2 regions of the Chryseobacterium wangxinyae genome follow, and region 1 is predicted to be linked to the other one. Evidence: riboswitches for the same ligand, from Rfam matches in the RefSeq annotation. Region 1 holds a riboswitch; the other holds the start of a gene.
What was found. Region 1 has a riboswitch for thiamine pyrophosphate ahead of PGH12_RS09180 (class I SAM-dependent methyltransferase). Riboswitches for the same ligand answer to the same signal wherever they lie in the genome.
Positions count from the first base shown of each region.

Region 2: linked by a shared signal. The riboswitch ahead of thiM (hydroxyethylthiazole kinase) and the one ahead of PGH12_RS09180 (class I SAM-dependent methyltransferase) in region 1 are both predicted to bind thiamine pyrophosphate.

Region 1 is NZ_CP116034.1:1,994,440-2,002,382, forward strand. It holds gene PGH12_RS09155 (DUF8818 domain-containing protein) at 1-1,742, shown strand, start outside; gene PGH12_RS09160 (helix-turn-helix domain-containing protein) at 1,994-2,266, shown strand; gene PGH12_RS09165 (hypothetical protein) at 2,649-3,068, opposite strand; gene PGH12_RS09170 (hypothetical protein) at 3,271-3,681, opposite strand; gene PGH12_RS09175 (hypothetical protein) at 3,687-5,219, opposite strand; TPP riboswitch at 5,360-5,448, shown strand; gene PGH12_RS09180 (class I SAM-dependent methyltransferase) at 5,518-6,240, shown strand; gene PGH12_RS09185 (AIR synthase family protein) at 6,237-7,286, shown strand; gene PGH12_RS09190 (thiamine phosphate synthase) at 7,286-7,915, shown strand; gene PGH12_RS09195 (Trm112 family protein) at 7,920-7,943, shown strand, end outside.
Region 2 is NZ_CP116034.1:180,441-188,383, forward strand. It holds gene thiD (bifunctional hydroxymethylpyrimidine kinase/phosphomethylpyrimidine kinase) at 1-695, opposite strand, end outside; gene thiE (thiamine phosphate synthase) at 692-1,330, opposite strand; gene thiM (hydroxyethylthiazole kinase) at 1,330-2,124, opposite strand; TPP riboswitch at 2,188-2,280, opposite strand; gene PGH12_RS00750 (CPBP family intramembrane glutamic endopeptidase) at 2,583-3,236, opposite strand; gene PGH12_RS00755 (linear amide C-N hydrolase) at 3,294-4,391, opposite strand; gene PGH12_RS00760 (DoxX family protein) at 4,439-5,080, opposite strand; gene PGH12_RS00765 (GNAT family N-acetyltransferase) at 5,139-5,573, opposite strand; gene PGH12_RS00770 (GNAT family N-acetyltransferase) at 5,790-6,239, shown strand; gene PGH12_RS00775 (GNAT family N-acetyltransferase) at 6,283-6,966, shown strand; gene PGH12_RS00780 (cysteine hydrolase family protein) at 7,330-7,554, shown strand; gene PGH12_RS00785 (DUF4365 domain-containing protein) at 7,913-7,943, opposite strand, start outside.

The DNA of each region.
Region 1 (7,943 bases):
ATCAATATATCGACAAGCAGTTCCACATTCTAGACCGTATTAATGATGTAGAATTCTCCAGAGACTTTAACCTTGCACAGGAATTTAGCGGTAAAACGCAGAACAGATTTATTTTTAATTTCCTTAATAAATGGAGCAATAAATCGGTTTTAAATTATCGCATCAACTATCTGGACGAGCAGGATTCTTATAAAGGAATTAAAAACGATTTAGACTTCAGCTGGATCAAAGGGAAATTCCTCACCAAAGGAAACTTATCTTATCTTGATACCAATGCCATTTTGCAGGACACCAAATTCATCCGGGGAGGAGCCTCCTCAGAATATACAGGTAAAAAAGGAAGCTGGGCGTTGGGCGGAAGCATGGAACACAATGAAAAGAAATTTAATGATACTCAACTGTTGGATGTCACAAGTTTCAGCTGGAAAGAATTGTTTGTTCAGAAAAAAATAGGTGACAGCACCAGAACGAAGCTGTTGGCAAAAATGTATGTCCGGGACAACGATTCGGTGCGTGACAACAGACTTCAGAATATGAACAGGATCTTAGGTTTCATGGCAGAAAGTCAATTGATCAAAACAGAAAAAACTACTTTAAATGCTTTGATTCACTACAGAAAATTCTTTTATAAAAATGAAGACGTAGACATGAATCAGAATAAAGATTTTGTTGTTGGAAACCTTCTGTATAATCAGCAGTTGTTTAAAAACGGAATGCGTTTGCAGGCATTTTACGAATTAGGAAACGGACAGGAAGCGCAGCGCGAATTTCAATATATTAAAGTAACCGACGGACAGGGAGTTTATAAGTGGACTGATTATAACGGCGACGGAACGCAGCAGCTCGATGAATTTGAGATTGCCGAATATTCTGATCTGGCGCAGTATATAAGAATTTACACCAATTCCGTGCGCTACATACCTTCCAATAAAAACAAATTGCAGCTGGCATTATTTGTAAATCCTGCGATTGTTTTCAACTCGGAAAACAAGTTTTTAAAGAGATGGAATTTTAATGTTTCGCTAAATTCTCAAAACTCTTATTTCAAAGGAGACAAAGTATTGGTGATTAATCCTTTTGAAAAAAGTGAAGATCAGATTCTTAAAAATCAGAATATTCTGGCATCCGTACAGTTCAATCCTACCGAAATATCCGGCTGGAACGGAAACTACCGTTTCATCGCCAACGACAACCTCATCAATGCAAATTTCAGTAACGAAGAAAGAAATCAGACTTCACATTTCGTCAATCTCGGCTATTGGTTTAATAAAGAATTCAGGGTAGATTGGGAAAACTCTGTACATGATCTGCAAAACTCATCACAGCTTTTTGCGACAAGAGATTACCGTTTGAATAATTTTGAAACCAAACCAAAAGCTACCTACAAATTCACAGACGCTATACAGGCAGAATTTTCTTCTGCTTACCGCGAAAAGAAAAGAGTGGATGGCGAAGAACTTCTGAAAGCTTTTGACATCACCGGAACCATACAATGGGAACGTAAGAAAACTTCGATCCGTGGGAATTTCTCTTTCATTAATAATGATTTCACCGGAAACAATTTCAGTATTGTTGGAAACCAAATGCTTGATGGTTTAAAACCCGGTAAAAACCAGGTTTGGAGCGTCTTTATTCAACAGGCTATTAACTCTTTCTTACAATTGAATTTAAATTATGAAGGCAGAAATTCCGGTGAACGTACAATTCATATCGGCAGTATGCAGGTGAAGGCGAGTTTTTAATGAGTTAGAAGTTAGAAGTAAATTAATAATTATTTTTCTTTCTAATTAAACCACTGCTTTTGTCATTCCGGAGGAATCTAAACATTTTAGTTTACAGTGTTGATATTTCTCCAGAATGACAAAGTGCATTCTATCATTAAATTTTAAAATTACCTATATTTGTTAAAAAAAAATAAACCAATGAGCATAGGAAATAATATCAGAAGAATAAGAACGAAATCTAAAAAGACACAGCAAGAAATTGCAGACCTTTGGGTGTTGAGCGAAACACCTATGCCAATTGGGAAAGTGAAACCAACGATATAAAGTCTGAATATCTGCCGAAACTTTCTGAAATCTTCAATGTAGAAATTAAAGACTTGTTTGAGGATAAAGAGAAAGTAAGTTTCGTTAACAACTCAACAAATAGCGATCATGCTTCAGGTGGACAACATGGATTGATAATTAACATTACTGATAAAGAAGCTGCTGAGAAATTAGTAATGCTGGTCGAAAAGTTACTACAAAAATTAGATAAAGAATAGAATAAAACCGAAGAAAATATCTTCGGTTTTATTTAACAAAGCCCTGAATCATGCCATCAAGTTTGTCATTCACTTCGTTGAATCTTTAATTTCCGGAAGAATCTCAATCACTTTAGGTGCTATGTTTAGATTTCTACGAAATGACAAAGTGTATATTTAGGGAATTTGGAGCTGAGAGTAGTTTGAAAAAGCTAAGTAATCAAAAATAAAAAGCAGGCATGCTTTTAGAAATTGCACGCCTGCTTTTTTGAAAAGCTCTCGACCTTTTGTACAAATCGTCGATAGCTTTTGTTATAATCCTCGAAGGGATTTAGAGTTAAACATGAGAACAAACAAAATACCACAGAGTTTCCTGTGGCTTTCATTTTAAATTATTTGTAAATTAATTACTACAAACAATAATATCTTTAATTGTTTTATCTATGTAAAAATTCTTTTCGTTAGTTGTAAAACGAAAATTGTTCACCTTTTCAAAGTGTTTTATAGGCATAGGTAGAAAGTTTTGTTCCCAGAAGATAATTAATATTACTTGTTTATTATAAAAATCTCTTTCCGAAAATTTGAAAATAGTATTTATTTTCTTGTCAAATACTATTCTAGTAATCTTAGGTTTTAGTAACCCTAAGTCATTTAATAAATTAGAAAAGGGTTTCCCTATATATTTCTCTTTATTGATCTCTATTTTTTTCAAATAAGATACAGTATCAGTAATCGGTCTCTTCGTACAGGTTGTAAAAACATTAAGTCCTTGTGCTTTAACAAAGAAAATATTCATAAATAAAAACAGAATAATTATTTTCATTATTTAAAGATTTTGTAAGCAGATCTTATAATTAGCATTATTTGTTTCAAATTGTTTAAGAAATTTATAGTATCAAACTTTGGCTTCTTCATACGACAATTTAAAATAATACAAGTTTCACCATTTTCCCCTTTCACTACTTCCTGTGCACATGAAAAGGTAAAAAATATAATTAAAAGTAGTGAGAGTTTGTAACTGCCAATCATCGGTAAACAACAATATTCTTTATTATTTTATTACCATAAAAAACTCTTTCTTCATTGGTAAAATAAAAACCGTTTTTCTGTTCATAATATTTAGTTTGATCTCTCGGAATTGGACTTTGCCATTCTACTAACAATGTAATTGTATTGTGAAAGCTTAATTCCATATCGCAAAACTTAAATCTTGTACCCGGCGTTATTGTTTTCTTGCGACCATGTGATGCAGACCAAGCGGTTTTTGGTTGTATTTGTGTCATATCATTTAATAACACTGACAAAGGCTGATTGATGTAATTGGCTTTATTGGCTTCGAACTGTTTAAGATAGTTTAAAGTATCAAGCTGCGCTGATAGTGTACCAAACCCAATTATCAAAAGTACAAAAGCATATAAGTATTTTAAATTTTTCATTTTTTTCATTTTAAATTACAAGTCGTGGTTTGAGTATATGTTGTGATTGGCACATTTACTCCTCCGATGTTTACATTGATGATATTTTCTTTAATAAATATTGAATTAAAATTACCAGCAGCATCTTTTTGACTTACTGTAGCTCCCATATCATATTTGTTTAAAACAAATGCTACTGCATTGGCATAAGCATCATCATCTGATAATCCCTGCTTAGCAAATATATCTTTTATATTCTCTGACTCAGCATAAATTGGAGAAGTTGGCTTCCAATATGATGTTGTTATATCCAAATGAGTTCCTGCAGGATTATTAGCTACAAAATTAGCGTATTTTACCGGATCTGTGATCGTTAAAGCATATACAACACCACCATTGGCAAAAACAAAAAATGTTTTAAAATTAGAATTTATAGCATTAGCTCCCTGCAGAGAATAAATATCTCCAGAAGAAAAACAATTGTACAAATCAATTGTGTGTGTATGTCCCCCTCCTTCTATGGCTAAGTTCGGGTTGTTTGCTTGTACTCCTACTTGATTTCCAGCAGTTGAAGTATTTATTGGGGTTGTATCATAATCACCAATAGCGTCTTTCCCGAATGAAAAAGATTTTTCGTTGGTATCTGTCGCAAGACTTGAGGTAAGCTGAGTTTGTGCTGCTGCTATTTTAACATCTGCTAATAATTCTTTTGAATGTACATTATTATTAATTGCCTTCTGACACGGGCTACCTTTCGGCGGCAGATTCGGTGCAGTAGTTGTCTCATCTGGGGGATTGCTTCCTAATCCACCCGGTCCGCTTCCTCCTCCTTCTCCGTTTTCTCCCAAACCGGTATCTGCAGGAAGTGCAACTGTACATTTTTTCACCAAAGAGACCACCAACACCGAGGGCGTTTCAGATCTACAAGGGCCAGCTGTCCCCGTTAGTTCACCATGATGATGATCATCTGTATCGCCACACCTAGTGTAGTAAGTGCTGATTTCCATATGGCAATTCATAACATCCTGCTGCATGATTGCAGATGAGTAAGTTCCGTTTTGAAGTATTTCATGAGTTACCTTTCCGGTAAAATCTACTGTACCTCCCGAAAGCAGATTCTGTCTTTCCAGAGGAGTAAGATAATACGTTACCAAAACTTCTTTCCAGGTACCATCAGGACGCGAACTGATCACAAGGTTCTCAATTGGTGCATTGGCAGGAGCATTCTCATGATCGATACGAAAGGTATAGCTGTGGAAGTCCGGGCCTTTTTCGAGGTAGATTACATCATCGGTATCAATAGAAATTCCGTTTCCGAAATTCACGGTTTTGCCCTGCAGATTGTTTTTTGAATCATTGTAAAGGTTAGTCTCTACCTGTTTAATCTTAGAGACAAGATTAGCTTTGTGTTTAGCTTCATTTAAAGAGATTCTTTTGGAAGTAAGCTGAAATGCTCCGCTGTTGTTGTAGGTTTCCTGCTCAGGAATATCCTGCCTACACGCATTGAGAGATAATAATCCCATCGTCAGGCAAAGCCTGAGAAATAAATTTTTCTTCATTATTATGTTTTGAAATTAACTTTAGCAAATATGAAAATAATAATTCACAATTCATGCATTTATTTTTAGGCAAAATATGCATCATTTTTATGGTATTCTCGTCAACTATATATATTTAAAATTTCTATATTTGTTACAGTAATAAATACACGGGGTGCCGAAAGGCTGAGATTATACCCGATGACCTGATTTGGATAATGCCAACGTAGGGATGTCTGCTTAAAATATTTTCATTTTATGCTTTATTCGTTCGCATGCTTATCTGTGGTCTGAACCGAATATATCAACATAAAATAAAATGGAAGTAACAAAGTATTCCGGAGAACTGATCCCAAAACAAGACAAGAACTGGCAAGGAAGACCCGAATGGTTTTTCAACCGAGAACATACCGACACCTACGAATTGTGGTATGAAGGCCGGTACAAACGCGCCGAAATCTGGCAGAAAAAAGTAATGGAACAGCTCGTTTCCAAAGATCAAAGAGTAAAAACGCTTTTAGAATTCGGTTGTGGCACTACCCGATTTACCCGTTGGTGGAAAAACATCGGGATAGAAGCCACCGGAGGAGATATTTCGCCTTTGATGTTATCGCAGGCCGTACATCTTTTCGATGGCGATCTGGTGATGGCAGATTCTCATTTTATGCCTTTTAAAGATCATACTTTCGATTCACTGGCATTCATCACAACATTTGAATATTATAAAGATCCTGTGAAAGTAATTCGAGAGGCAGCCCGTGTCGCCAAATACGGAATTGCAATGGGTATGATGAATAGAAATTCTCCTAAAGTTGCCCGAAGACGAGTGCAGCAGTTGTTCGGGAAAAATCCTTTTTATGTGACGGCAACGTTTTATACTCCAAAAATGCTGACGGAAATTATCGAAAAAGCTTTGGTAGGAAGAAAATATACGATTGAATGGACGTGTACCGGACTTCCAAAATGGTTTCCCGTACAGCAATGGAATGTGCCGATTGGAGATTTCTTCGGACTTTATATTAAACTAAATGATGTGGAATGAGTGACACTTTAGGGAAAATAAATCATTCCGAATTTGAAGATTTCCTCAAACATCGATGTGGAAAAGAGCGTGACGAAGTACGGATAGGTCCTGAGTTTGGTGTAGATGTTTCCGTTGTTGATCTGCATGGCGGAAAAGCAATGGCGTTAACGAGCGATCCTCTTTCTTTGATTCCGTCTTTAGGTTTGGAAGAATCTGCCTGGCTGTCGGTTCATCTGATGGCAAATGATATGGCAACTACAGGTTTTGCACCGATGTTCGGGCAATTTGTTTTAAACCTTCCTGCACAGCTTTCTAAAAATGATTTTGAAATTTATTGGAATTACATTCACAAGTTCTGTAAAGAAATCGGTGTAAGCATCACGGGCGGACATACCGGATTTATTGAAGGACAGAATTCTACCATCGCAGGTGGCGGAACTTTCATCACGATTGCTCCGAAAGAGGAAATTTTAGTTTCAAAATATGCAAGACCCGGCGATTCAATTTTAGTAACCAAAACAAGTGCACTTTCATCGGCAGCCATTTTAGCGATGAACTTTCCTGAGACGGTTAAAAATAAGGTCGGAAAAGAATTTTACTATTCAGCCTCTGCTTCATTTTTTGAAACCTCATCATTAAAAGATGCTTTAATTGCTTTTCAAATTGAAAACTCCGGAGTATCTGCAATGCATGATGTGACGGAAGGTGGTGTTTTGGGAGCGATTTATGAATTGGCCATCGCATCAGGAAATGGTGCCGAAGTTTTTAATGAAAAGCTTCCGATTGGAGAAGTGCAATCGGCGGTTTGTAATTTTTTTTCTTTAGATCCGAGATATTGTATTGGTGCAGGTTCCATGATTATTACCTGTAAAAAAGAGAAAGCTACGGAAATTATCTCAAGATTGGAAACGAATCATATTCTCTGTACAGAAGTGGGAACGATTACAGAAAAATCTAATGGAATTAAACTGATTGAGAACGAAAAAGAAAGTGATTTAACGTATTTCGATGAAGATCCTTATTGGAAGGCTTTCTTTAACGCTTATAAAAACGGCTGGAAATAATGAAAAAGCAAACCGTACAATCGGGAATTTATTTAATTATCGATCCTTCGATGGATGAGGAAATTCTTTTTTCAAAATTAGATTTAATTGTAAAAGAAAAGATAGCAGCTATTCAGATTTGGGATAATTTTAAAGACAATCAGAATATTGAAGAACTGCTTTTAAAAATTTATAAAAAAACTTCTTTACATAACATTCCGTTGATTATCAATAACCGCTGGGAATATTTAAATAAAATTCCTTTGGATGGAATTCATTTCGATGAAATTCCTGAAAATTTGTATGAAATTAAAAAAGAAATCAATCGCAATTTCATTGTAGGAATTACCTGCAATAACGAACTTTTAACGATTGAATATGCTGAAAGATATCATTTCGATTACATTTCTTTCTGCTCGATGTTTCCCTCAAAAACAGCCAACAGTTGTGAATTAGTCAACTTTGAAACTGTTCAGCAAGCGAAAAGTATTTTTAGTGGAAAAATCTTTTTAGCCGGAGGAATTGATTTAGATAACATTAAAAATTTAAGTGAATTAAATTATGACGGAATCGCTGTGGTCTCAGGAATTATGAGTGCAGAAAATCCTTCAGAAACTATTAAAAATTATCATCAAAAAATTAAAAAGTAAAATAATGAGAATAAAAACCATAGAAAAA
Region 2 (7,943 bases), 1.8 Mb from region 1:
AATTCTTCACCTCGCGCAATGTAAGCGGCAATTGCCGAGGAAAGACTACAGCCGGAACCGTGGGTATTATTAGTGATAAACTTTTCGGTTTCAAAAGAATATTGTTGACCATTTTCATCAAAAAACAATGAGGTTACGGTGGGAGATTCCTGATGTCCGCCTTTCAGCAATATATTTTTACAGCCCGACCTTAAAATCTTTTTTCCTGCAGCCTGCATATCTTCTAAAGTTTTCACATCCATTCCTGCAAGTATCGAAGCCTCATCCATATTGGGTGTGATAACATCTGCCATCGGGAATAGTTTTTTAACAATCGTATCAATGGTTTCTTCTTCGATCAATCGATGTCCGCTTGTGGCCACCATTACAGGATCAAATACGATCGGAATTTTCGGATATTTATTTAAAGTGTTTGCGATCGTTTCTACCAACAGTGAGGTATGAACCATTCCAATCTTAATCGCTTGGGGAACGATGTCATCAAGCACCGCTTCGATCTGATCGGCAACTGCTTCCATTGGAATAGGGTATATCTTTCTCACACCCATTGTATTTTGGACGGGAAGCGCAGTAAGCACGGAGGTAGCGTAACATCCTAAAGCTGAAATTGTCTTGATATCTGCCTGGATTCCGGCACCGCCGCTGCTGTCAAAACCTGCAATTGTCAGCACAGAAGGATACGTATATTTCTTCATTTCAATATTTCATTTTTAAGTTCGAAAGCCGCTTTTTCTGGATTATCAGCAGCACAAATAGCGGATACCACTGCTATTGAATCTGCGCCAGCTTTTATAATTTCGTTTGCATTGGATAAATTGATATTTCCAATGGCAACCAGTGGTTTTGTGGTGAGATATCTTATTTTTGATAAGCCTTCCAATCCCCATTCGGTTACTGTATCTTTTTTAGTATTCGTGCTGAAGATTGGACTGATGCCCAGATAATCTGATAGTTCCGTATGCTCATTTTCCAGCTGGCTAAGGTATTCAATTGAGTAACCGATCATCTTATCCTTAAAGAAATGTTGATTTCTGAGAATTGACGGCGAAATGTCATTATTACCAACGTGAATGCCTGCAGAATCAACTTTTTCGGCAACTTCAAAATGATCATTGATGATGAGTGGGATATTGTACGTATCAGTGATCTCCTTTAGTTTTAAAGCTTTAAAAAGAAAATCTTCCCTTGTCGCATCCTTTTCACGAAGTTGAATGATATCGACGCCGCCTAAGATCGATTGTTCTGCAACTTTAAGAAAATCTTTACCCAAGCAGTCCTCTTCGGAAATGACCAAATATAATTGATAAGGAAATGAAGAATGTGCGGTCATTATTCAACAAGTTTCAAATGAGTGAGAAATTCCTTTTCAGTCAAATTATACAATTTGTCGATAAGGTTGAGCTGTAAGCTTCCGGGACCTGAACTTTTTTCAGAGGCAATTTCTCCTGCAATGCCGATCAGGCTCATCGCTGAAACCACGGCTTCCGTTTTATCTTCAATGACTCCGATGAATGCACCGATCATTGCGGAAGCAGTACAGCCAAGACCTGTAACTTTTGTCATCATTGGATGTCCGTTTTTTAAATAAATAATTTTATTGCCGTTAATGATGATATCAGTTTCACCGGAAATACAGACCACTGAATTGTAATTTTGAACCAGGGTCTTTGCTGCTTCCAAGGCTTCTGTGCTTTGAGCTGTACTGTCTACTCCTTTTGTAATACTGGCATTTGCATTTGCAAGGGCGATGATCTCCGAAGCATTTCCACGAATCGCTGTTGGATGGTATTTTAAAAGCGTACTCAGAACTGTATCACGATAAGCAGTAGCGCCAGCTCCTACAGGATCTAATATCCAGGGCTTTGCTAATTGATCAGCTTTGTTGGCGGCCAGCAGCATTGATTCTTCCCAATATTCATCAAGTGTACCTATATTGACCACTAAAGAATTTGAGATCTTGACCATGTCTAGCACCTCTGGTTTTCCATGAGCCATTATGGGCGATGCGCCAACGGCCAAAAGAGCGTTGGCTGTATTGTTCATCACAACATAATTGGTGATATTATGAACTAGGGGAGAAGTATTTCTTACGTGAAGGATGTGTTGCCAGAGATTATTTTCCATTCTAATATTTGTTTGTAAATAGAAGCTTTAGGATAAAATCCGGAACAACAGTCATTATCAGAATAATGACTTATTGCTTTTCCCTACGTCGGTGTAAGCCGTATCAGGTTCAAAGGGACTGTCTCAATTCTATTTAGAATACCCCTAAAGCGTGAAGCAAAAGTATTGAAAAATTATCAAAATGCTATAATAATTTCGCCTGATATTAAAGGATTAATTTTTATCATTTTTTCTAATAAATTTATTGTTATAGGAGCCCGTAGAAAAATGATCTCACTGGCTTTTTTTTAAATTGCAATCTTACAAATGAATATTTGCAGTACATAATGGCTTCATTTTCATAAGGGTTTCCTTACTTCTTATAAAAATAGAAGCCAAATATATTGATCATCTCTACTATATTTAACTTTCAGATATAAATATGAGAGTTAAAATTAGCTATAAGGTTACCAGATGATTTACCAAATAAATTCATAAAATTCAATATATCCGAAATAACTCAAACTTAAAAATACTGTATCGATCAATCCATGGACGATTATATTGATCCAAATATTTTGATACTTAATATACAACAGTGCAAATGCAATCCCAATTACAAAAGTCATTATTAATCCAGCTATTCCTTGATACATGTGTGGTAAACAAAAGAGTAATGCTGAGAGAACGACTACGATGACCTTTTTATCTCCGAAAACATTTCTCAGCTGAGCAAAAGCAAATGCCCTGAACAACAATTCCTCTCCTATTGCAGCACTGATCCACATTCTGTACAACCATTTAAAATACTGGGACGCATCGCCTTCAATGTGCTTAAATGCAGAATAATCAGCCTGTTCATTACATAGCCAAGTGACAAATGGCTGTACAATAAAATCCAAACCCAGTTCTAAAATCACATAGGAGGCTATAATTACTTTTAGATCATGAAAATTGAGATTCTTAAAATTTAGCATTTTTAGATTTCCATTCTGAAGATATATGATAATCAAAACAAGTATAATGATAACACAGAACGTGTACGGAAATCTAGTCAGTGGATTGTAGATCACCAGAAAAACTACTGCAAGCAAAACGAGGGACATCCACTTATTCTGAAGTACTGATTTCATCGTAAAAATAATTTATTCAAATATATTAATTGGCTGTTTTTTCTAAAAACATCTAAATCATAGCAAAATGTTTTCAAAAAACGATACAATGTTTTTTTTGAGTTTTTCGAAACTAGCGGAATTTCCGAATTCTTTATTGTCGTAGCCAATTGGAAATCCTTTTTCAACATACGTATTGTTTTTAGCTGCTGTAAGAATTTGGAATTTGTCGTTAACGGTTCCCGTGTCATCAGTGTGGATATCTAAATATTTTATTGATGCGTTTTTAGAAAAATCCAACTTGCTGATGTCAATTGTCTTCACCTCTTTTTTCAAGTCAGACCTAAAATAAAGATTCATCTTTTTCGTGTCAATGACCGTCTGCCATTCACCTGGATGTATGGCGTTCAAGATACTCCAGGCATAGTCTACAGGTTTAGCATCGTACTTATAATTCTTCAGCATATAATATGCACGGTTATACCGGTCTTCCCAGTTCTTATTTTGATCAAAATCAAACTTTTCATTTCCACCCAGAAAATCAAACTTTTTAGCAGCAGCCAGATCCTTATGATATTGATTGTTGCAAAGTAAGGGCATCGGCATTTCCTTGTTGGTAAGGACTGTATACTTACCATTCAATAGAGCAATCGTGGCAGAGTTTCCTTTGGCATCGGTCAGAAAAAAATGACTTCCGGCTGCATTAGGCCACCAGTCGATGTTTGGTCCATCATTCAGATGGGCCACAACTTCATTGACCGATTTGTAATTGTCCAGTTGATACTGGATCCATTGTGCCCAGAACATATTGGGCTGCTTTGGATTGTAAACTTTGGTTGTTTCTTCCAGATATAATTCGACCAAAAAAAGACCTTTTTCATTAACCCCGTAGCAAGGAAAATCATATCCCAAAAGATTGAAGGTGACAGATCCGAATTTTGATGTCCATTGTTTATGAGGCTGAAGTTGATCAGTTGTCAAGTTCTGCCAGCTAATGTTCCTTTTAAGAACATCACGTTTGTTGATGACGATCATTCCCGGCATTGTTTTCCAGTTTTCATTGAAACCAACAACATTATGATTTTTACCTGCGAGTAAAAAAGCGGAGCAGGCTCTACTTTGGACTGAATAGACCATCGAAAAAAATACGATAAAACGCAAAAACAAAAATTTCATAAAGAATAATTTAAAGATTTATTATCAGCAGATGTAGAGAGATTCATCTATTGTAGCTTGTGTGATGAACTTACCTTGCTTGAATTTTTCCAGAAAGCAAAATTGGTGTAGAGTAGTGTAGCTACTAAAATGAAGTATACCACTATAGCAATGGTTTCTGAGATCAGATCTTTTTTCGGACCTGCATAGCATAGAATGAGAAGACTTATAATATAAATGATACCGGCATTGATCCAGAGTTTTGATACTGCAGGTGCGTATTTCTTTTTTTGTAAATGGTTATCAGAATATAATTCAGCGATTCTGTTCTTATCCCAATAAAGTAAAATAAAACCGGCGAACATCATCAAGCTTGTGATGATCCATGTTCCTTTGAAGTGAAGAGAAATGGTGATCATCCAGATATTAGTTGTGATCGCTAGAAATAATAATGTACCTATTAATGCAAATCGCTGAGTCATCAGAAGTATTGCTGTAATAATCTGGGCTAACCCCAAAAAATTATAATACATACCTGATTGATAAATGACTTCAAAAAACTGACCTACCGCTTCAGATTTTGGAAGCTGAGTGAATCTTTCACCAATTAATTTTGTAAATCCAGAAGGTACAAATGCCAATGCAATAAGATATCTGATATGGATAATGATCCACTGGATCAATTTAGATTGTTGAACTTTATAAAACATAGATTGGAGAATAGTAGTTGAATATTTTAGACATTAGATGCATTCTTAGTTCTAGAGGTTATATCTTCATAGTGTATCTATCTAGTCCTTCATTAAAACCATCCGCTAAAACATCCACAATCTTAAAACCGTTCTTTTCATAAAATGCCACTGTATGTTGTGAGGTCTCTATTTTGATAATTTTATCGGGATACAATCTTTTTAAAATATCTAGACGAAAACTTGTGAGCAGCTTACCTATTCCCTGTCCGTGGTAATTGGCATCCACCATACCCCAAGATAACCCTGCCTGATCACTCATTTCGTTGAAAAAAATTCCGCCACAGCCCACCGGACCACCGCTAATTTCAACTACGTAATAATGATCGTCAATTTGATCCAAAAACTGTTCAAATTGTTGTAATTCCTCATTTGCAAAAAAATTAGGGAGATTTGTTTTGAAGATTTGGATACAGTTTTCTCTGTAAGCTGTCCTATATTTTGTGATTTGCACGATTGCTTTATATTTATTAGCGAATTTACCATAATCGACCAGATATAGTCAATGGTTAGTTTTAACCAAAAAATGACCAAGTCTCACATTTATCAGAAGTCTGATGTTCATTATGTGATAGCAACTTTCATCGGCTTTAATAGTAATATCTTAAATTTGCAATAGACTTTTATGGAGAATACTTATTAAGAGAATTAGATTAAAAATTAAATATCAATGAAGATCATTTCAGTAAGACAGAATCCGGAATATAAAGATAGAGCAATAAAGTATTTTCAGGAAAGTTGGTCGGAGATTTCGCCGGTTATTTATGAAGATTGTATTTCTAAAAGTATAGATGCACCACAGTCCTTACCTCAGTGGTATCTATTGGAAAATAATGAAAATATAATCGGGTGTGCCGGACTGATAACCAATGATTTTATAAGTAGAATGGACCTCTATCCCTGGATCTGTGCAATTTTTATAGATGAAGAGCATAGAGGAAATGGCTACGGTTCCTTATTGATTGACAAAGCCAAAGAAGATACAAGATTACACGGATTTAAATATTTGAATTTATGTACAGATCATATAGGTTATTATGAGAAATACGGATTTGAATATATAGGCCAAGGGTATCATCCGTGGGAAGAAGAATCGAGAATTTATCAAATTGAAGTATAAAGTGATTTTATAATTTTTTTTAATGGAAAGTATTATATTAAAAATGAAAATAAATAAACTGGATAATCCGGCGTGGTATTCCTTAAATGAAAGCCATAAAGATTTCGTGATCGATTATAATAATATGAAATTTTATGATCCTGATCATTGTCCTTTCGGTGGTGCAGTGAATGATAATGAGACAGAATCAGGAATTGCAGCATATGCTTCTCTTACAGACAATTTTTTTGTAATAGGAAATAGACCTGATATCAATGACAAAGTTCAGATAGAAGGTGAATTGGTCTGCAATCAAATGTTTCTTGATCAACGCATTGACATTGACATTCACGAAAATATTATTGAACTTCATACAGATGATCAAAGAAATGATTTATTTAAGCTTGTTAATTTGGTTCAACCTGGCTATTTCAAAAACAAGACAGCTGATCTGGGAAGTTATTACGGTATCTATAAGAATGATCAACTAATTGCAGTTACGGGAGAGAGAATGAAAATGCATGGCTACACTGAAATGAATGCAATCATTACCCACCCTGAACAAACAGGAAAAGGTTACGCAAAACAGCTGATTGTCCACGCTAGCAATAGGATATTCAACGAATCTAAAATTCCTTATCTGCACGGCGCCGATACCAATTTTAATGCTATTAAACTGTATGAGAAATTAGGGTTTTTAATAAGAAAGAAAATTAGTTTCTGGAAATTACTTACTAAAAAGGGTTAGTAAATAATGACCAAATCTCACTAGGCAATTTTTTTAAATATTGGAATTAAAAACATTTAGTTAAAAAGATGGAAGCATTGATTGAAAAATTAAAAAGCATTGAAGACGGCTTCAAATATATCTTTTAAGCAGGAGATATTATTTTAAAAGATACTTCCATCGGTCATTTGGAATTTGCAACAAAACTGCTGGATGATAATGCTTATCAGATTCGAATGTTAGCCACTTATCTCCTGGTACAAATAGCAGTTGAAAATGCAAAGGCACTTGAAATATTGGAGATTAGAGTTGCGACGGATGACAACTGGAGGGTACAGGAAATGTTGGCCAAGGCATTTGACCATTACTGCGAATCTATCGGATATGAAAGGTCAATGCACGATTGGAGCATGTAAAAACGCGGGTAAAATACTTGAACATTTCAGAAATAAAAATTTACCATTGGTACACGTTCAGCATTTATCGTCCGTAGGATCGGAAGGCGTAAAAATTCATGATACCGTAAAATCTTTGGAAAGTGAAAAAATTGGTTCAAAAATACTACCCGAACAGTTTCAGAGAAACAGATCTTTTACAATATTAAAGTAGATTTACTAGGATGATAAAAAATGCTGATCTGGATTAATCTGGAAGATAAAGCAAAAAAAATGGCTCCATTTAGATTAAATTGGAGCCATTTGGATGTTTGTGAACTTGACAGGACTCTATTCAAACCATTTATTGGCAGATATAGATAATATCTTGAAGGTGTTAAATGATATTTAAATCGTGCTTTGATGTCTCAAAATTAAATGAAAAAAAATGATGTATTTGAGTACTTTCTCATAAATGAAGGATACTATAATTTAATACGTAATTTTACGTCTTCTCTAGTAATCAATATATTTTTCTTTTATCAAAATTAATTGAGTACTTGTAAAAAAGTATATTTAATAAATATAAGTGCTCAATTTAATAGAAAATAATTTTTGTCATCT